Regions from separate parts of the Streptomyces sp. NPDC054783 genome, predicted to be linked through region 4. Evidence: riboswitches for the same ligand, from Rfam matches in the RefSeq annotation. Region 4 holds a riboswitch; each other region holds the start of a gene.

Region 1 (4,811 bases), on a different contig from region 4:
GCGAGGCTCTCTGTGGCCACACAGCACAGGAACACCGCGCCCGGCATGCGCGGCCTCCAGCGCCGTACGACCAGGACCAGCAGCACCGGCCACAGCAGCGCGGCGAGCGCGAGCAGCGCCTCGGCCAGGGTCTGCCGGCCCAGCGCCGAGATCCGGTTGCCGAGCACCGCGGTCGCGGCGACCGAGGTCAGCGCGCCCGGGCTCTCCGCCTCGGTCACCCAGCGCTCCCGCTCGCCGACCAGCCGCAGGACGAATTCGGCGGCCAGCGCGATCCAGGAGATGCACGCCATCGCCAGCGCCACCCGGGAGACCGACTCGGCTCCGGTCATGTGCAGCCCCACCGACACCACGCCGGTCGCCATCACGGCGGCCCCGGCCGCGGGGGACCGTTCCGCCCACCACGCGCGCAGACCTGAGATGCCGGGCATGCGCCCGATGCTAGGGAGCCGCGGCGTCCCTGCCCGGTGGGCACGCGCGCGTGGAGAACAAAAACGCCGGTACGCGCGTGGAGGCAGGCCGGACGCGTGCGTGGGGGCAGGCCGGACGTGTGCGTTGGGGTAGGCCGGACGTGTGCGTTGGGGTAGGCCGGACGTGTGCGTTGGGGGGCAGGGGAGGCCGTGCGCGGTCGTGGGGACGGGGGGAGAGACCGTGTGGACGTGGCAGGGGAGGCCAAGCGGTCTGGATGGCAGAAGAGGGCGCGCGTGTCCGGAGGAAGAGAAGGCCGCATGCGGGCGTCGGCGCAGGAAAGCCCGACGCGTGCGTGGGTGTGGGAATCAGCGGCTCGTGTGGGGAGGCCGAGGGCGCTGGTGTGCCGTGGGTGGGCCTGTGCGTGGTCGTGCGGTGTGGGGAGGCCGAGGGCGCTGGTGTGCCGTGGGTGGGCCTGTGCGTGGTCGTGCGGTGTGGGGAGGCCGAGGGCGCTGGTATTCCGTGCGTGGGCCTGTGAGTCAGTGGTCCGTGCGGGCAGGCTCAGGGCGCCGCAGGCCGCGCGTGGGGATGTGATTCGGCGACCCGGGCTCGGAGCCCGCGACCCCGCACGCGCGCGTGCACGGGCAATTCGGCGGCACGCGCGCGTGGAGCGGGAAGGACAGGGGGCGCGCCCGCGCCCCCGGGGTGGTGTCAGCCCGGTCGGACCACGCTGTGGATGATCGACTCACCGCCGTAATAGATCGACTCCTCACGGACGTACGCGCCCGGCTTCGGGGCATGGATCATCATGCCGTTGCCTATGTAGACGCCGACGTGGCTGATGTCGTCGTAGAAGAAGATCAGGTCGCCCGGCCGCGCGTCGGCGAGCGAGACCGTGGTGCCCACATTGACCTGGTCGTAGGTGGTGCGCGGAAGGGTGACGCCGGCGGCCCTCCACGCGGCCTGGGTGAGGCCCGAGCAGTCGTAGGAGTCCGGCCCGGTCGCGCCCCACACATAAGGCTTGCCGATCTGCGCGCGGGCGAAGGCGAGCGCCTTCTCGGCCTTCGTGTCGTACGAGCTGGTCGTCGTGGACCCGGTCGAGCCGGAGCCCGTCGAACCGGAGCCCGTCGAACCGGATCCGGAGCCGGACCCCGTGGGCGATGACGACGAGGAGGACGACGATGAAGACGATGAGGCGGCCTGTTGCTGAGCCGCCTGCTGCTTCGCCAGCTCGGCCGCCTTGCGCGCCGCCTCCTGCTGCTTCTGCCGCTCGATGGCGGCCAGCCGCGCCTTCTCCTGGGCCGTCAGCTGCGAGAGCAGTTCGCGCGCCGAGGCCAGTTTCTTCTGGACGGTGGTCTTGGCGGTCTGCAGGTCGTGCTGTGAGTCGGTCAGCGTCTGCAGGCTCTCCGCGGCCTCCCGCCGCTTCTTCATGGTCGCGGCCTGCTCGCCGATGTAGTCGTCGACCGCGTGCTTCTCCCGCGAGGTCAGCCGGTTCATCAGCTGGGTCTGGTCGAAGTAGTCCTGCGGGTCGTTGGCCAGCAGGAAGGTGGCCGTGTCGGGAGCGGCGGTACCGGTGCGGTACTGGGCCGCGGCGAAGGAGCCCAGCTCCTCGCGGGCCTTGTTGAGACCTGCGGTGCGCCGGGCGACGTCGTCGCGCAGGGCGTCGACGCGGCCCCGCTGTCTGCCGGACCGCTCCTTGGCCGCGTCGTACTTCTCGGTCGCCGACTCCGCCTGGCGGTAGAGGTCGTCGACCTTCTTCTCGACCTCCTCCAGGCTCGGCTTGGCGCGATCGGTATTCGGGGCGGCCTCTGCGGTCTGGGAGAGCACGGCCATGGAGGTGAGGGCGGCGGTGGCGAGGGCGGGGGTGCGAAGGCCCGATCCGATGGATCCGCCGGGGCGCGTCTTGCGGTGCGACGCCAAGGGAGGCGACTCCTTCCAATGGGCCGCCTACCGGGTTAGCTGTCGGGTTCGGGCGGTGGTTCGGAAGGGTTGCCCTACGGCGGCGTCCCGGGTGGGAGCCGGCCGATTCACCCCAAAGGTCGGTGGGTCCCCGGCTCCGGACGCCCTGAGGGGCGCGCCGGACTCGGCGGAGGCCGCGCGGCCCGGCGAGGTTCGCCGGTAGGGGTCGTACGGCCCGCACGCACGCTAGCCAACTCGTGTGACTCCTGTGAAGGTTGGTGCGTGATATGTCCGATACATTTTCGTGACCTGGGGCAGGTTTCGCTCCTGTGTCATCGGGCGGTTCCGTTGTGTGAGCAGGCGGAGGCTCATTTTGCGGTCCAGATCAACTCTCTTCCGGAACCGGCCATGTTCCGGGGACGGCGACCGGTTGTCGGTGGGGCGCCCTAGACTCGGAGAGCGATGAGCAGCCTCTTTGACGACAGCTTCCTGGCGGATCTCCAGGCCCCTCGCGGGCACGAGGAGGAGCCCCCGCCGCCGCCCGACGACGATCACGCTCCGGAGCCGCTTCCGGACGATCTGTTCGGCGGGAAGTTCGACGTGCCGCCGGACCGGGAGGCGTACTACCGCGACGGCGCCCCGCGCCCCGCGATCGACCCGGCGGCGCTGCTGGAGGGGCTGAACGACAACCAGCGCGCCGCGGTGGTGCACGCCGGCTCCCCGCTGCTCATCGTGGCCGGCGCCGGTTCGGGCAAGACCCGTGTGCTCACCCACCGCATCGCCCATCTGCTCGCCGAGCGGCATGTGCACCCGGGCCAGATCCTCGCGATCACCTTCACCAACAAGGCCGCGGGCGAGATGAAGGAGCGCGTCGAGCATCTCGTCGGCCCGCGCGCGAACGCGATGTGGGTCATGACCTTCCACAGCGCGTGCGTGCGCATCCTGCGCCGCGAGTCGAAGAGGCTCGGCTTCACGTCGTCGTTCTCGATCTACGACGCCGCCGACAGCAAACGCCTCATGGCCCTGGTCTGCCGCGACCTGGACCTCGACCCCAAGCGCTTCCCGCCGAAGTCGTTCAGCGCCAAGATCAGCAACCTGAAGAACGAGCTGATCGACGAGGAGGACTTCGCCGCCCAGGCCACCGACGGCTTCGAGAAGACCCTCGCCCAGGCCTACGCGCTCTACCAGTCGCGCCTGCGTGAGGCCAACGCGCTCGACTTCGACGACCTGATCATGACGACGGTCAACCTGCTGCGTGCCTTCCCGGACGTCGCCGAGCACTACCGCCGCCGCTTCCGGCACGTCCTGGTCGACGAGTACCAGGACACCAACCACGCCCAGTACGCGCTGGTACGGGAACTTGTCGGCACGGGGGAGCGGTCCGCCGAGGAGGGCGGCACCCCGCCCGGCGAGTACGACCTCCCGCCCGCCGAACTGTGTGTCGTCGGTGACGCGGACCAGTCGATCTACGCCTTCCGGGGCGCGACGATCCGCAACATCCTGCAGTTCGAGGAGGACTACCCGAACGCGACGACGATCCTGCTGGAGCAGAACTACCGCTCCACGCAGACCATCCTGTCCGCCGCCAACGCGGTCATCGAGCGCAACGAGTCCCGCCGCCCGAAGAACCTGTGGACCAACGCGGGCGCCGGCGCGCGGATCACCGGTTACGTCGCCGACACCGAGCACGACGAGGCCCAGTTCGTCTCCGACGAGATAGACCGCCTGGTGGACGCGGGCGATGCCAAGGCCGGCGATGTCGCAGTCTTCTACCGCACCAACGCCCAGTCCCGTGTCTTCGAAGAGGTCTTCATCCGGGTCGGCCTGCCCTACAAGGTCGTCGGCGGTGTCCGCTTCTACGAGCGCAAGGAGGTCCGGGACGTCCTGGCCTACCTGCGCGTCCTCGCCAACCCCGAGGACTCGGTGCCGCTGCGCCGCATCCTCAACGTGCCCAAGCGGGGTATCGGCGAGCGCGCCGAGGCGATGATCGACGCCCTCGCCCAGCGGGAGAGGATCAGCTTCCCGCAGGCGCTCAAGCGCGTGGACGAGGCGTACGGCATGGCCGCGCGCTCCACCAACGCCGTCAAGCGGTTCAACACGCTGATGGAGGACCTGCGTACGATCGTCGAGTCCGGCGCGGGCGCCGCGACCGTCCTCGAGGCGGTGCTCGAACGCACCGGCTACCTGGCCGAGTTGCAGGCCTCCACCGACCCGCAGGACGAGACCCGTATCGAGAACCTCCAGGAACTCGCGGCCGTGGCCCTGGAGTTCGAGCAGGAGCGCGGCGAAGGCGCAGTGACATCGGGGGCCGCCGCCCCGGGCGCCACGCTGGCCGACTTCCTGGAGCAGGTGGCGCTGGTCGCCGACTCCGACCAGATCCCCGACGAGGACGAGGAAGGCTCCGGCGTCATCACCCTGATGACCCTGCACACCGCCAAGGGCCTGGAGTTCCCGGTCGTCTTCCTGACCGGCATGGAGGACGGCGTCTTCCCGCACATGCGCGCCCT
Region 2 (4,811 bases), on a different contig from region 4:
CCGTCAAGCGCGTCCTGGAGGTGACCCCCGAGGAGGTCCGGGAGGTCGCCAAGGCCCGCCTGCGGCCCGACAACCGAGCGGTCCTCGTCTACGAGCCGCTGTCCGCCGATTCCGCCGAGCACACCGAGGAAGCGGGGCGCGGTGAGGACCCGGAGCAGGAAGCGACCGTAGAGGCCGGTAACGAGAACGAGGAGACGGCCAAGTGACCGAGCTCGCCACCATGGACTTCCACCCCCAGCCGCAGCCCGGCGAGGCCAAGCCGTGGGCGTTCCCGGCCCCCGAGCGGGGCACGCTCGACAACGGCCTGACCGTGCTGCGCTGCCACCGCCCCGGCCAGCAGGTCGTCGCCGTCGAGGTGCTGCTGGACGCGCCCCTGGACGCCGAGCCGGCCGGCCTGGACGGCGTCGCCACGATCATGGCGCGGGCCTTCTCCGAGGGCACCGACAAGCACTCCGCCGAGGAGTTCGCCGCCGAACTGGAGCGCGCGGGCGCCACGCTGGACTCGCACGCCGACCACCCCGGCGTCCGGATCAGCCTGGAGGTGCCGGCCTCCCGCCTGGCCAAGGGGCTCGGTCTGCTCGCCGACGCGCTGCGCGCGCCCGCGTTCGCCGACAGCGAGGTGGAGCGGCTGGTCCGCAACCGCCTGGACGAGATCCCGCACGAGCTGGCCAACCCCTCGCGCCGGGCCGCGAAGGAGCTCTCCAAGGAGCTGTTCCCGGTGGCCTCGCGCATGTCGCGCCCGCGCCAGGGCACCGAGGAGACGGTCGAGAAGATCGACGCCGCCGCCGTACGCGCCTTCTACAGCCGGCACGTACGCCCCGCCACGGCCACCGCGGTCGTCGTCGGCGACCTCACCGGCGTCGACCTGGACGCGCTGCTCGGCGACACCCTGGGCGCCTGGACGGGCACCCCGGGCGAGCCGCGGCCCGTGCCGTCGGTGACCGCGGACGACACCGGACGCGTGGTCATCGTGGACCGGCCCGGCGCCGTCCAGACGCAGTTGCTCATCGGCCGCGTCGGCCCCGACCGGCACGACCGCGTGTGGCCCGCACAGGTGCTCGGCACCTACTGCCTCGGCGGCACCCTCACCTCCCGCCTGGACCGCGTCCTGCGCGAGGAGAAGGGCTACACCTACGGTGTGCGCGCGTTCGGCCAGGTCCTTCGTTCCGCGCCGGACGGTACGGGCGCGTCGATGCTCGCCATCAGCGGCTCCGTGGACACCCCCAACACCGGCCCGGCGCTGGAGGACCTGTGGAAGGTGCTGCGCACCCTCGCCGCGGACGGCCTGACCGACGTCGAGCGGGACGTGGCCGTGCAGAACCTCGTCGGGGTGGCGCCGCTGAAGTACGAGACCGCGGCCGCCGTCGCGAGCACGCTGGCCGACCAGGTCGAGCAGCACCTGCCCGACGACTTCCAGGCGACGCTCTATCAGCAGCTCGCGGCGACGGGCACGGTGGAGGCCACGGCGGCCGCCGTGAACGCCTTCCCGGTGGACCGCCTGGTGACCGTCCTCGTCGGTGACGCCGCTCAGATCAAGGCGCCGGTGGAGGCGCTCGGCATCGGTGAAGTGACCGTGGTGGCGGCCGAGTAGTGCCCGCATGGACGGCTGAGTGACGGCACACGCGCGTGGGGCCCTGACGACCAACTCGTCGTCAGGGCCCCCGGTGTTCCACTCCCTTCCCCAGATGCCCGATTTGAGGCGGAGGTTGCCTGTCTGCCCTGTGGGATGCGCTACAAAAGCCCGGATCGGTTTGGGGTTCGAAAGCAGGCTTTCGTAGCGTCGTCCGGGCTGTTCGTCAGTAGGCAGTGCGCCGCACCCGCGGCACCGGACAGCCATCGCCGAGTCCCCGTACGGCGCGAGCCAGGGGAGCCGGGGACCCACGCAGTCCCTGGGGTGAATCGGGCGCCCGCGCGAGCGCGAGGGAGTCCGTAGGAGACCTTCCTGCTCCGAACCCGTCAGCTAACCCGGTAGGCGAGAGGGAAGGAAAGGACCAGCCACTTCATGGCGTTCATGTGCGCCACCGGGAAGCACCGCAAGCCCGGCCGGGTCAAGCGCACCACCGCTCAGGCGGCAGGCGTCGCGGCCCTCACCACCACCGGTGTCATCGGCACCCTCGCCGCCTCTCCGGCACTCGCCGCCGAGAACACGGTGGAGCAGACCGGGCTCACGCCGGTCCTCGCCGTGAGCGACGGCGTCGCCGAGCACATCGACGCACAGGCCGACGCGCAGCAGCAGGCCGCGGAGCAGAAGGCGGCCGAGGAGGCCGCGGCCAGGAAGGCGAAGGAGGAGCGCGAGGCCAGGGCCCGTGCCGCCCGGGAGGCCGAGCGCAAGCGCCTGAACGCCTTCGTCGCCCCGATAACCGACTCCTACGTCTCCACCGGCTACCAGGCCAGCAGTTCCCTGTGGTCCTCCGGCCACCACACGGGCATCGACTTCCACGCCGCCAGCGGCACCCCCGTCCACGCGGTCGGCTCCGGCACGGTCGTCTCCACCGGCTGGGGCGGCGCGTACGGCAACCAGATCGTGATCCGGATGGCCGACGGCATGTACACCCAGTACGGCCACCTGTCGTCCATCGGCGTCTCGGTCGGTCAGCAGGTCAGCTCCGGGCAGCAGATCGGCCTGGCCGGCGCGACCGGCAACACCACCGGCCCGCACCTGCACTTCGAGGCCCGTACGACCCCCGACTACGGCTCGGACGTCGACCCCGTCGCCTACCTCCGCAAGCACGGCGTGAACGTCTGACGCCCCGTCGCGCGGCACGCGAAGCCCCGGCTCACGAGCCGGGGCTTTCGCCGTTTTTCACGGGCCCCTCCCGACCCGCTGACCAAAAAATATCCATGGATTCCGGACCGCCGTCGGAAATTCCGGCTCATTGGAATAGAGTCACGGAACACGCGTCCATCGTCGACGTTTCACGGGGATTAAGGCGGAGGTCGGTCATGCGTATTCCGGCGCACTCTGTGTGCACGGCCATCCGGGACGACATCGTCGCGGGTGTCTACGAGCGCGGCGGCCGGCTGACCGAGGAAGTCCTGGCCCGCCGCTACGGCGTCTCGCGCGTCCCTGTCCGCGAGGCCCTGCGCACCCTGGAGGCCGAGGGCTTCGTGGTGACCCGCCGGCACGCGGGCGCGTGCGTGGCCGAGCCGACCGAGCAGGAGGCCGCCGACCTGCTGGAGATGCGCCTGCTGCTGGAGCCGCTCGGGGCGGCCCGGGCCGCCCAGCGGCGCACCGAGGCCCATCTGAAGGTGCTGCGCGGCCTCGTCAGGCTGGGCCAGGAGCGGGCCCGCAGTGGCAACAGCGGCGATCTGCGCTCGCTGGGCGGCTGGTTCCACGAGACGCTCGCCCAGGCCTCGGGCAGCTCCTCGCTGACCACGATGCTCGGCCAGCTGCGGCACAAGATCGCCTGGATGTACGCGGTGGAGGCGCCGTCGAGTCCGGTGGATCACTGGGCCGAGCACGGCGCCATCGTCGACGCGGTGGCGCGCGGCGACGGCGAGCGCGCGCGGGCCGTCACGGCGCTGCACACCGAGCGCGCGACGGCCGCGCACCGGCTGCGTTTTTCCGGAAGCCCCGAACGTGTGAGGACTTCGCAACACGCCGTAAACATGTCGGGCCTTCGGCATTAACACGGGCGCCGTATACAAAGAAGAGGTATTCGGCCGCGGACTATTTCCGCGCCCCAATTCCGGTGTGCGCGCAATGAGCCCGGAAACAGCGGAGCCGCGCCGCCCGAAAAGGGCGACGCGGCTCCGCCGTATCAATGCGCTGGTGTTCAGACCGTCTCGGGCAGTTCCTCGAGGCCCTCGGAGACCAGCTTGGCCAGACGGTCCAGGGCGGCGTCGGCGCCCTCGGCGTCGGAGGCGAGGACGATCTCCTCGCCGCCCTGGGCGCCCAGGCCCAGGACAGCCAGCATGGAGGCCGCGTTGACGGGGTTGCCGTCAGCCTTGGCGATCGTCACCGGGACGCCTGCGGCCGTGGCGGCTCGGACGAAGATGGAGGCGGGGCGGGCGTGGAGGCCCTCGGCCCAGCCGACGTTGACGCGGCGCTCAGCCATGTGTTGCTGCCCTTCAGTCTTCAGGGTTGTCTAGACCAGTTTCCCATATCGCGAAGCATGCCCGGAGCGGACCTTCGTCCGCTCCGGCGTGGCGTCGGAACCGCGGCCTCGGTTCCGGCTTCCGTCCTCCACAGACTGCCCCGCGCCGTTGTCGGACGCGAGCCGTACTCTGGGGCCCATGCAGACCTCGGCGGACCGGCAGGACCGGCACCAATACCCCGCCCACTGGGAGGCGGACGTGGTGCTGCGCGACGGGGGTACCGCGCGCATCAGGCCCATCACCGTTGATGACGCCGACCGCCTGGTCAGCTTCTACGAGCAGGTCTCGGACGAGTCGAAGTACTACCGCTTCTTCGCGCCGTACCCCAGGCTCTCCGCCAAGGACGTCCACCGCTTCACGCACCACGACTTTGTGGACCGGGTGGGACTCGCGGCCACCATCGGCGGCGAGTTCATCGCCACCGTACGCTATGACCGCATCGGCCCGGACGGCATGCCCGCGTCCGTACCCGCCGACGAGGCCGAGGTGGCCTTCCTGGTGCAGGACGCCCACCAGGGCCGCGGGGTCGCCTCCGCCCTGCTGGAGCACATCGCGGCGGTCGCCCGCGAGCGCGGCATCCGCCGCTTCGCCGCCGAGGTGCTGCCCGCCAACACCAAGATGATCAAGGTGTTCACGGACGCCGGCTACACCCAGCAGCGCAGCTTCGAGGACGGCGTCGTCCGCCTGGAGTTCGACCTCGAACCCACCGACCG
Region 3 (4,811 bases), on a different contig from region 4:
TGGCGCGGGTGGTGAGCGCGGAGGCACCGGACGGCAGCCCCGTCCTGACCGTCCGCACCCACGGCGGGCACCCCGAGCGGCTCACCGCCGACCACGTCATCGCCGCCACCGGCTACCGCGTCGACATCGCGGCCATGGATTTCCTCGGCCACGAGCTGCGCACCCGGCTCGCGGTGAGCCGCGGCACGCCGAAGCTCGGCCCGGGCTTCGTCTCGTCCGTTCCCGGCCTGTACTTCACCGGTCTGCCGGCGGCGTCGTCGTACGGCCCGGTGATGCGCTTCGTCTGCGGCACGGAGTTCGCCTCACCGCGGCTGACGAAACACCTGGCGTCGGCCCATGGCTGAAGCCGCCGACTGGGCCGATCCGCCTCATCAACGAGGAGCCGGGAGGCACTACTTGGGGTGGACTGGTACGTAAGTGCGCAGGGCGACAAGGTGAGTCGGCGGGGCCCGGTATCCGTATTCTCTGATCATGGCAGCCACCCCCGTGTACGCACTGATCGCCACCGACCTGGACGGAACGCTGCTGCGCGGCGACGACACGGTCTCCGACCGGTCGCTCGCCGCGCTCGCGCGGGTGGCGCGGGCCGGTGCCCGGCACCTGGTGGTGACGGGCCGCCCGGCCCCGCGGGTACGGCCGCTACTGGCAAACCTCGGCTGCACAGGACTCGCGGTGTGCGGGCAGGGCGCACAGGTCTACGACGCCGGGACCGGCCGCCTGCTGTGGTCGGTCCGGCTGGACCGGGAGCTGGCCGAGACCGCGCTCGGCAAGATCGAGGCCGAGGTGGGGCAGGTGTACGCGGCCGTCGACCAGGACGGGGTCGACGGGCTCACGCTCATCGAGCCCGGGTACCGGATGCCGCACCCGACCCTGCCCGCGGTCCGGGTCGGCCGGCGCGACGACCTGTGGTGCGCGCCGATCAGCAAGGTGCTGCTTCGCCACGCCAGCCTGTCCGACGACGAGTTGGCAGCCACCGCGCGCGCGGTGGTGGGCTCGCTGGCCACGGTCACCATGTCCGGGCCGGGGACCGTGGAGCTCCAGCCGTCCGGGGTGACCAAGGCGACCGGTCTCGCGCTGGCCGCCGAGCGGCTCGGGATCGCGGCGGAGGAGGCGCTGGCGTTCGGCGACATGCCCAACGACATCCCGATGTTCGACTGGGCCGGACACGGGGCCGCCATGGCCAACGCGCATCCCGAACTCAAGACGGCGGCCGATGAGATCACCCTGTCGAACGAGGACGACGGTGTCGCCGTCGTCCTCGAAAGACTGTTCCCGACCGACTGACCGGAACATCAGTACAGGACCGTCCCCGGTACCGGCCCTCCTTGTACACGACCGTCCCCGGGCGGGGTCCTCCCAGGCGTACGGCCGTCCCCGGAATGAGCGACGGCCGCCCGGCGGGTGCCCCTCCGTCAGGTGTGGGCACGCGCCGGACGGCCGATGCCGTGCCGGTCAGCGGGACTGTCAGTACGCGCTGAACACGTTGTCGATCGACCCGTACCGGGCGGCGGCGTAGTTGCAGGCCGCGGTGATGTTGGCGACCGGGTCGTAGGGGTCGAAGGAGGTGCCGGCCACGTGGTACGTGTTGAAGGTCGGGTCGATCACCTGGAGCAGGCCCTTGGAGGGGATGCCCGCGGCGGCGTTGGAGTCCCAGAGGTTGATGGCCTTGGGGTTGCCGGAGGACTCCCGCATGATGTTGCGGTAAATGCCGTTGTAGGTGCCCGGGATGCCCTTCTGGGCCATGATCGCAAGGGACTCGCGGATCCAGCCGTCGAGGTTGTTCGGGTACCCGGCGAGGGTGGTGGAGGCCGCCTTGGTGGTCGTGCCGGTGGCCGCGGAGGCGCTGGTGGCGCCGACGAGCGACACGGCGAGGACGGCGGCACCGGTGCCGGCGACGGCGAGGGCGCGGGCGAGGCGGGTGGTGCGGGTGCGGCGGTGCTGAGCGGCAGTGGGCATGGGGAAGTCCTCTCCGGCGCCTGCGAGGTGAGCTGTCGGGTTCGGGCGGGGAGGTGCCCGGCCGTGCCTTCGTGAGAAGGCATGGCTTCACCCCTAGCCGTCGCGGCGCGGCGTGTGCCGTCCGGTCCGGCGGACTTACCTGGGTCCCCCGCTCCTGCCGTACGAATGAGTTCGTCGATGGGTTACGCGGGCGGCGGCAGGATTCGGCGTCCGCCCGACGGCCCGGAACGTATGCGAGAGCACATGTCGGGAACAAGTGCCTGAGTCACACAACGCCCTATTTGACCTTGGTGTGTGCCGTTTGGGATACTTGATCCTTTGCGTTTGCCAACCCTCAACTCGCGGACGGGGCAAGGTGGGAGGTGGTCTGGCGGTTCCGTGGCGCCGGAGGTCGTGCGTGACCCAACTCACGAAATAACAAAGTATTCCAAATCCGACATGGGGGATTCGGTGTGCGTCGGGCGGGTGGCAGTGGAACCCGTGACGCGGCGCCTGTCGTTGTCCGGGGCGTAGGCATTACTCCGCTCGCCCCGTCGGCTCGCGACAAACCGCATGGATTCCTGTTAAGTCGAAAATGTCCGCTCTTATCACTTGATCAAAAACATACCGGTCGTGATCCGATACCGCCCAGGCTGGACCGGTGGGCGCTATCGGTGATCGAAACGGGACCGGATACGCTGACTTGAGTGATGGCAACGACCTATCGACAAACCGTGTAATCGCCAGCAGACACCAGCAGACAGGAGACCCCTCGTGACCGTCGTCGGGCCGTTCGGGCTGAGCGTGCGGGACCAGGCTCTGGAAGCCGATGTCCAGGCCGGATTGGCGGCTGTCGAGGAAGGCTTGCTCGAGGCCACCAAGAGCGAGGTCCCGTTCATCACGGAGGCCGCGCAGCACCTCGTACGGGCCGGCGGGAAGCGGTTCCGGCCGCTGCTCGTGATGCTCGCGGCCCAGTTCGGTGACCCCTACGCGCCGGGCATCGTGCCCTCGGCAGTGGTCGTGGAGCTGACCCACCTGGCCACGCTGTACCACGACGACGTCATGGACGAGGCGGCCGTGCGGCGCGGCGTGGACAGCGCCAACACCCGATGGGGCAACTCCGTCGCGGTCCTCACCGGCGACTTCCTCTTCGCCCGCGCCTCCCAGATCCTCGCCGACCTCGGCCCCGAGGCGGTCCGGGTGCAGGCCCTCGCCTTCGAGCGGCTGGTCACCGGCCAGATCCTCGAGACCGCCGGCCCCTCCGACGGCCGCGACCCGGTCGAGCACTACCTGGACGTGCTCGGCGGCAAGACGGGCTCGCTGGTGGCGGTCTCCTGCCGGTTCGGCGCGATGATGTCCGGTGCCGACGAGACGGTCGTGGACGTGCTCACCCAGTACGGCGAGCGGCTCGGGGTGGCCTTCCAGCTCGCCGACGACGTCCTGGACATCGCCTCCGACTCCCGCGAGTCCGGCAAGACCCCGGGCACCGACCTGCGCGAGGGCATCCCGACCCTGCCCGTGCTCCGGCTGCGCGAGCGCGCCGCCCGCCTCGGACTGCCCGAGGACATCGCGCTGTGCGAGCTGCTCGACTCCGACCTCAGTGACGACGCCCGGCACGCCGAGGCGCTGGCCGCGCTGCGCGCCCACCCCGCGTTGGAGCAGGCCCGCCGGGACACCGTCCGGTACGCGGAGGAGGCCCGCGCCGCGCTGGTGCCGCTGCGGGAGTGCGACGCCAAGGCCGCGCTGATGGAACTGTGCGACGCGGTGGTGCACCGCGCCGGCTGACCCGGCCACGAGGCCCCGCCTCCGGCTGTGCGGCTCACCGGGTTTCGGCTGTACGCCACGGCACGCCTTCGGCGACCTCGTATGGGGCCCTCCGTTCCGGTGAGACCCCTACGGGTTGGTGGAGTCGCGGCCCCTGCGTGTCATACCGCAGGCGTACGCGGAGTTGGCTCCGAGGTCTGACGCTTCCTCATGGCTGATTTGGTGAGATGGAAGCCACGGAAATCACCACTCCTCACCGATTCGGGTGAGAATGGCGGCTCTGGTGGACCAGCGTGAGAACAGCCGCCGCCGACGACGGAGGTAAGGCACACATGGCACCGTACGAATCCGACGACGCAGTGGATGCCGCGCGAGTGGACGCCGCGCGGGACGAGGAGCGGCCCGCCGCACGGCGCAAGGCTGCCCGTTACGCGGTCCCGGTCGCGGTGGTGGGGGTCGCGGCGGCCACGATCGGTCTGGTCCCGGCGCTCGCCGCCTCCGGCGACCCCGACCTGCCCAGGATCACGGCGCAGCAGCTCATCGAGAAGATCGCCAAGTCGGACGTGCAGCACATGTCCGGCACCGTGCGGATCGACACCGACCTCGGCCTGCCCGACCTCGGCGGCCTGGCGAACAACCTGTCCTCCGCCGCCGGCAAGGGCTCCGGCGACGGCTCCTCCGCGGACCCGCAGTCCCAGCTCACCTCGCTGGTCTCCGGCACGCACACGCTGCGCGTCGCCGCCGACGGCCCCGAGAAGCAGAAGCTGTCGCTGCTGGAGAGCGGCTCCGAGTACAGCCTCATCCACAACGGCGAGAACGTGTGGGGCTACGACAGCAAGACCAACGACGTGTACCACGGCACCTCGGCCGACTCCGGCAAGGAGCACAGGGCCGAGCCCCCGGCCACGCCGAAGGACTTCGCCGACCAGGCGCTGAAGTCGGTGGACGGCACCACGTCCGTCACCGTCGACGGCACCGAGCGGGTCGCCGGCCGCGACGCCTACAAGCTGCTGATCAAGCCCAGGCAGTCCGGCACCACGGTCGGCGCCGTCAGCATCGCCGTCGACGCGAAGACGGGTACGCCGCTGAAGTTCACCCTGACGCCGAAGAGC
Region 4 (4,811 bases):
GCCGTCTACGGCGGATTCATGATGCCCGTGTTCGGGTTGCTGACCTGGCTCGCGATCTGGACGAGGCAGCGGGAGCTGCGGACCGTGCGGGAGGAGCTGCCGGCGTATGTGCTGGCCGGGTGGCTGGGGCCGGCCGAGCCGTTCGCGCTCGGGTCGATGCGGGCCCGGCGGACGGCCCGTGACTACGCCCGGCACCACGGCGGCAAGCCGGTGGCACGGGAGGTGGCACGCTACGAGGCGTACGCCACCTCACTCGCGTTTCTGCGGCGCCGGGGGCGGCAGGGCAAGGCCGGGGCCGACTTCGTCGTACGGGAGCGGGAGTTGCTGGACGAGCTGTGGAAGCGGCGGAATGCGGCGCGGCCGGCGTTGGAGTACGCGATGCGGGTGGCTCCGCCGGTTCGGCAGATGTACGCGGCACCGGTGCCGATGCCTACGGCGTATCGGCCGGGGTACGGCTATCCGGCGGCGCCCTACTCTTCCTACAACCCGTATCAGTCGTAACCCATCGGGTTGCGGAGGATTCGGCACCGCCGGAATCCGCCGTCGTGGCTGAGCACCGTTGCGGCGGAAGCATCAGGCCGGCAGGAAGGTCAGGCAGACGCTGCCGTCAGACTCGCCAGCTCCTCCTCCGTCAGCTGCAGGTCCGCCACGTCCAGGAGGGCCGGGAGCTGGTCCGGCGTGCGGGCCGAGGCGATCGGGGCCGTGATCGTCGGCTGGGCCGCGAGCCAGGCGAGGGCGACCGTGGCGACGGGGGCGTCATGGGCGGCGGCGATCTCGTCCAGGGCCGCGAGGACCTTCTGGCCGCGCTCGGTCTCCGCGTGCTCCTGGGCCCGGCCCGCACGGGCGCTGTCGACCTTGGTGCCGGGGCGGTACTTGCCGGTCAGGAAGCCCGCGGCCAGGGAGAAGTACGGCACGGCGGACAGGCCCTCCTTGGCGGCCAGGTCCTGCAGCGGGCCCTCGTAGGTGTCGCGGGAGACGAGGTTGTAGTGGGGCTGGAGGGCCACATAGCGGGCCAGGCCCTCGCGGTCGGAGAAGTCGAGCGAGGCCTTCAGGCGCTCGGGGCTGATGTTGGAGGCGGCGACGTGGCGGACCTTGCCCGCCTTCACCAGCTCGTCCAGCGCGCCGATGATCTCCTCGACCGGGATCTCGGGCTTGTCGAAGTGGGTGTAGTAGAGGTCGATGTAGTCGGTGTCCAGGCGGCGCAGGGAGGCGTCGGCGGCGGCCTTGATGTTGACGGCGGACAGACCCTGGAACTCCGGGTGCTGGCTGACCTTGGTGGCGATGACGACGCGGTCGCGGTTGCCACGGGCCTTGACCCACTTGCCGATGATCGTCTCGGACTCGCCGCCCTTGTGGCCCTCGATCCACGCCGTGTAGGAGTCGGCGGTGTCGATGAAGTTGCCGCCGGCCGCCGTGTAGGCGTCGAGGACGGCGAAGGAGGTCTCCTCGTCGGCGGTCCAGCCGAAGACGTTGCCGCCGAGGCAGAGCGGGAAGACCTGGAGGTCGGATGAACCGAGTGTGCGCAGAGAGGTCATGCCCTATGTCAACGCCGACGGTGGATGATCGCATTCCACCGCCGGCGTCAAGAACGCCCGGAAGGACGCGTCAGGGGGTGAGGCCCTTCTCCCGCAGCCACGGCGCCGGGTCGATGGCGGTGGCCTGGCCGTTCGGGTGGACCTCCAGGTGCAGGTGCGGGCCGGTGACGTTGCCGGTGGCGCCGACACGGCCGATGACCTGGCCGGTGGAGACCTTCTGCCCGACGGAGACGTTGATCGAGGACTGGTGGCAGAACCACAGCTCGGTGCCGTCGTCCAGGGTGATGACGGTGCGGTAGCCGTAGGCGCCCGCCCAGCCGGCCTGGGTGACCGTGCCGCCGTGGACGGCCTTGATGAGGGTGCCGGTGGGGGCGGCGAAGTCGAGGCCGGTGTGGTAGCCGGAGGACCACATCGCGCCGGGCTGCCCGAAGGTACCGGTGATCGTGTACGAGACGACCGGCAGCGTGTACTCCTTGGCCAGCTCGGCCAGCCGCTTGGCCTCGGCGGCCTTCTTGGCGTCGGCCTCCGCCTTCTCCTTGGCGGCGGCGGCCTTGGCCGCGGCGGCCTGCTCCGCCGTGGCGGCCGCGGCGGCGGTCTGCTTGTCGGCCGCGGCGATCGCGGCGGCGGTGGCCTTGCTGTCGGCCTTGCTCTGCTGCTGCTCGGCCTGGGCCATGATCCGGTTGCGCAGGGCCTCGCCGGCATTGCCGCTGCCGGCGCTGTCGGTGGTCACGCCGACCTTGCTGAGGCCGGTCGCAGTGGCCTGGGGCGCATCGGAGGAGTCGCCGAAGATGTGCTCGACGGAGTCCAGGTCCGGCAGGGATATGGAGACCGGCGGCTTGCCGGTGTTGGCGCTGGCGATGCCGCCCGCGCCGACCGCGGCCATCACGCCGACGCCGAGGACGGTGGAGCTGCGCGCGAAGCCGCCGCGTTGCTTGGCGACGCGGTGCCGGCCACGGACCGGGGTGACGGAGTCCTCGGTGGGGTTCCACTCCTCCCAGGGCCCCTCCTCGGCGCGGTAGGCGCCGTAGCCGAAGGTCTCCGGCTGGGCTTGCGCGGGCACGTACGGGGCTTCTGGGGCGGGCCGGTTGGACGCCACTCGGGCGTACTCCTTTCCTTCCTCCGCCTACCGGGTTAGCTGACGGGTTCGGAGCAGGAAGGTCTCCTACGCGCGTATACCAGCCGGTATCCGCGTGATTCACCCCAAGATGGTGGTTCCCCGGCTCCCTTGCGGGATTAGGCGCGTGCGCACGGAGCCGCCTCTTGTGACGGCTGGGACGACCGCGCTGCGTTATCGAACGTTAATAGACCTGAGAGTCACTTTCCAAGCCGTTCGGCTTGATCATTAACCTTTTCCGAGCGGAACTTACCGGCCGGGAGTGCAGCAAATCCGGGCGAGTTGACCGCCACTCAGGAGCCTGGGCGTTTTTGATGGTGACTCAGGTGTTATTCGGAGGGCGGTCGTCCGGTCACCCTGGGTGAAAACGATCAGGTGGCGCCGGACGACCCACCGAGTGGTGTACAGTAGAGACACAACGACGCGGGGTGGAGCAGCTCGGTAGCTCGCTGGGCTCATAACCCAGAGGTCGCAGGTTCAAATCCTGTCCCCGCTACTCAAAACTCAGGGCCGGAATCCATTGGATTCCGGCCCTGAGTGCTTTCAGCCCCCGCACGGGGCGGGCCGGGGCCGGCTCACCCCAGCAGATGTCCGTTCGGCGCCTTGGCGCGTCCCTCCAGCTCGGGCAGGACGACCACCTCCGCGCCGGCCTTCGCCAGGACTCCGCTCCCGTCGGCCGCATCCACGAACGTGTCGGGCTCCCGCCAGGCCGTGACCACCCTCCGCACCCCCGCCCGAAGGATCAGCTCGGCACAGGGCGCGGGCCTCGAGGCCCGCCGGGCGCAGGGCTCCAGGCTGCTGTACACCGTGGCGCCGGCCAACCGCTCATCCGCCGGGTCGACCTTCGCGAGGGCGGCCTCCTCCGCATGGACCACGGGGTCGTCCCCCTCGCGCGAGTGACCTCGCGCGAGCTCCGTGCCGTCGGCCGCGACCACCACCGCCCCCACACTGAACGCGGTCCGCGAGGGCGGACACAGCGCGGCCAGTTCGCAGGCGGTGCGCAGCCAGTGACGGTCGGCGGCGGTGGCGACCGCACCCGCGCCGGGGGCCGTGGGCTCGTAGCGCATGAGGACCACGTCCTCGATCCGGCGGGTCTCGGTCAGGCGCAGCCGGCCGGCCTGGTAGCCGCCGGGGCCGAACAGGCGGGGCGCTGCCGGGTCACCGACGAACAGCGGCGCGAGGACCAGCTGGAGCTCGTCGGCGAGGCCCAGCTGCAGCAGCTGGGTGTGGACCGTGCCGCCGCCCTCGACCATCAGCCGCCGGACCCCGCGCACGTCGTGCAGGTGGGACAGCAGGGACCGCCAGTCGAGGCCGGGGCCCAGCGCGACGACGTCGGCGGTGTCACCGACGCGGCGCGCGGCCCGCTCGGCGCCCTCGTCGGTCGTGCAGACGAGCTTGTCGCCGCCGGTGTGCCAGAAGTTGGCGTCGGGATCGAGGTCGCCGGTGGCGGTGACGGTCACCTTCAGCGGGTACTCCGGTCGACCCTCGCGCACCCGTGCCGCGCGGCGCTCGGCGGAGTTGACCAGAAGCCGCGGGTTGTCGGCGCGGATCGTGCCGGCGCCGATCAGGATGGCGTCGACGGAGGCCCGTACCGCGTCGACCCGGTCGAAGTCGGCCGGGCTGGACAGCAGGAGCCGGTCGGGGCCGGTGTCGTCCAGGTAGCCGTCGAGGGAGACGGCGGCGGACAGCAGCACGTACGGGTACGACATCGGCGCGGTCTCCCTGCGAGGCGAGTCTTGGTTCAAGTTTGAAACAAACTTACACTGGCGGCATGACGACCCGCTGGCTCAGCCCCGAGGAGCAGCGCGCCTGGCGCGCGTACATGGCCGCGACGCACCTCCTGGAGGACGCGATCGACCGACAGCTCCAGCAGGACGCCGGCATGCCACACCTGTTCTACTCCGTGCTGGCCAACCTGTCCGAGGCGCCCGAGCGGCGGCTGCGGATGACGGACCTCGCCGAGTCGTTGAAGATCACGCGCAGCAGGCTGACGTACGCGGTGACCCGGCTCGAGCGGAACGGGCTGGTACGGCGGGAGGACTGCCGCTGGGACAAGCGCAGCAGCATCGCCGTACTGACGGACGAGGGGATGGCCGCACTGGAGCGTACGGCGCCCGGGCACGTGGAGACCGTGCGCGCCACCCTGTTCGACCGGCTCACAC

Evidence for each region. A riboswitch is a leader RNA that binds a small molecule or an ion and turns the genes downstream of it on or off. The one in region 4 is predicted to bind cyclic di-AMP.
Region 1: another riboswitch for cyclic di-AMP. It lies ahead of ACWGJ5_RS18475 (NlpC/P60 family protein); the one in region 4 lies ahead of ACWGJ5_RS09520 (M23 family metallopeptidase).
Region 2: another riboswitch for cyclic di-AMP. It lies ahead of ACWGJ5_RS14130 (M23 family metallopeptidase); the one in region 4 lies ahead of ACWGJ5_RS09520 (M23 family metallopeptidase).
Region 3: another riboswitch for cyclic di-AMP. It lies ahead of ACWGJ5_RS31595 (transglycosylase SLT domain-containing protein); the one in region 4 lies ahead of ACWGJ5_RS09520 (M23 family metallopeptidase).

What each region holds. Positions count from the first base shown of each region.
Region 1 is NZ_JBSHAY010000009.1:163,924-168,734, forward strand. Features, by position in the region: gene ACWGJ5_RS18470 (tellurite resistance/C4-dicarboxylate transporter family protein) at 1-428, opposite strand, end outside; gene ACWGJ5_RS18475 (NlpC/P60 family protein) at 1,117-2,325, opposite strand; cyclic di-AMP (ydaO/yuaA leader) riboswitch at 2,333-2,504, opposite strand; gene pcrA (DNA helicase PcrA) at 2,767-4,811, shown strand, end outside.
Region 2 is NZ_JBSHAY010000006.1:211,603-216,413, reverse strand. Features, by position in the region: gene ACWGJ5_RS14140 (M16 family metallopeptidase) at 1-206, shown strand, start outside; gene ACWGJ5_RS14135 (M16 family metallopeptidase) at 203-1,591, shown strand; cyclic di-AMP (ydaO/yuaA leader) riboswitch at 1,828-1,990, shown strand; gene ACWGJ5_RS14130 (M23 family metallopeptidase) at 2,003-2,746, shown strand; gene ACWGJ5_RS14125 (GntR family transcriptional regulator) at 2,944-3,630, shown strand; gene ACWGJ5_RS14120 (HPr family phosphocarrier protein) at 3,777-4,058, opposite strand; gene ACWGJ5_RS14115 (bifunctional acetate--CoA ligase family protein/GNAT family N-acetyltransferase) at 4,237-4,811, shown strand, end outside.
Region 3 is NZ_JBSHAY010000022.1:137,168-141,978, forward strand. Features, by position in the region: gene ACWGJ5_RS31585 (FAD-dependent oxidoreductase) at 1-344, shown strand, start outside; gene ACWGJ5_RS31590 (HAD family hydrolase) at 472-1,284, shown strand; gene ACWGJ5_RS31595 (transglycosylase SLT domain-containing protein) at 1,465-1,956, opposite strand; cyclic di-AMP (ydaO/yuaA leader) riboswitch at 1,961-2,143, opposite strand; gene ACWGJ5_RS31600 (polyprenyl synthetase family protein) at 2,710-3,720, shown strand; gene ACWGJ5_RS31605 (LolA family protein) at 4,032-4,811, shown strand, end outside.
Region 4 is NZ_JBSHAY010000003.1:557,528-562,338, reverse strand. Features, by position in the region: gene ACWGJ5_RS09530 (PrsW family intramembrane metalloprotease) at 1-501, shown strand, start outside; gene ACWGJ5_RS09525 (aldo/keto reductase) at 591-1,535, opposite strand; gene ACWGJ5_RS09520 (M23 family metallopeptidase) at 1,606-2,631, opposite strand; cyclic di-AMP (ydaO/yuaA leader) riboswitch at 2,641-2,785, opposite strand; tRNA gene ACWGJ5_RS09515 (tRNA-Met) at 3,072-3,145, shown strand; gene ACWGJ5_RS09510 (dihydrofolate reductase family protein) at 3,225-4,358, opposite strand; gene ACWGJ5_RS09505 (MarR family winged helix-turn-helix transcriptional regulator) at 4,421-4,811, shown strand, end outside.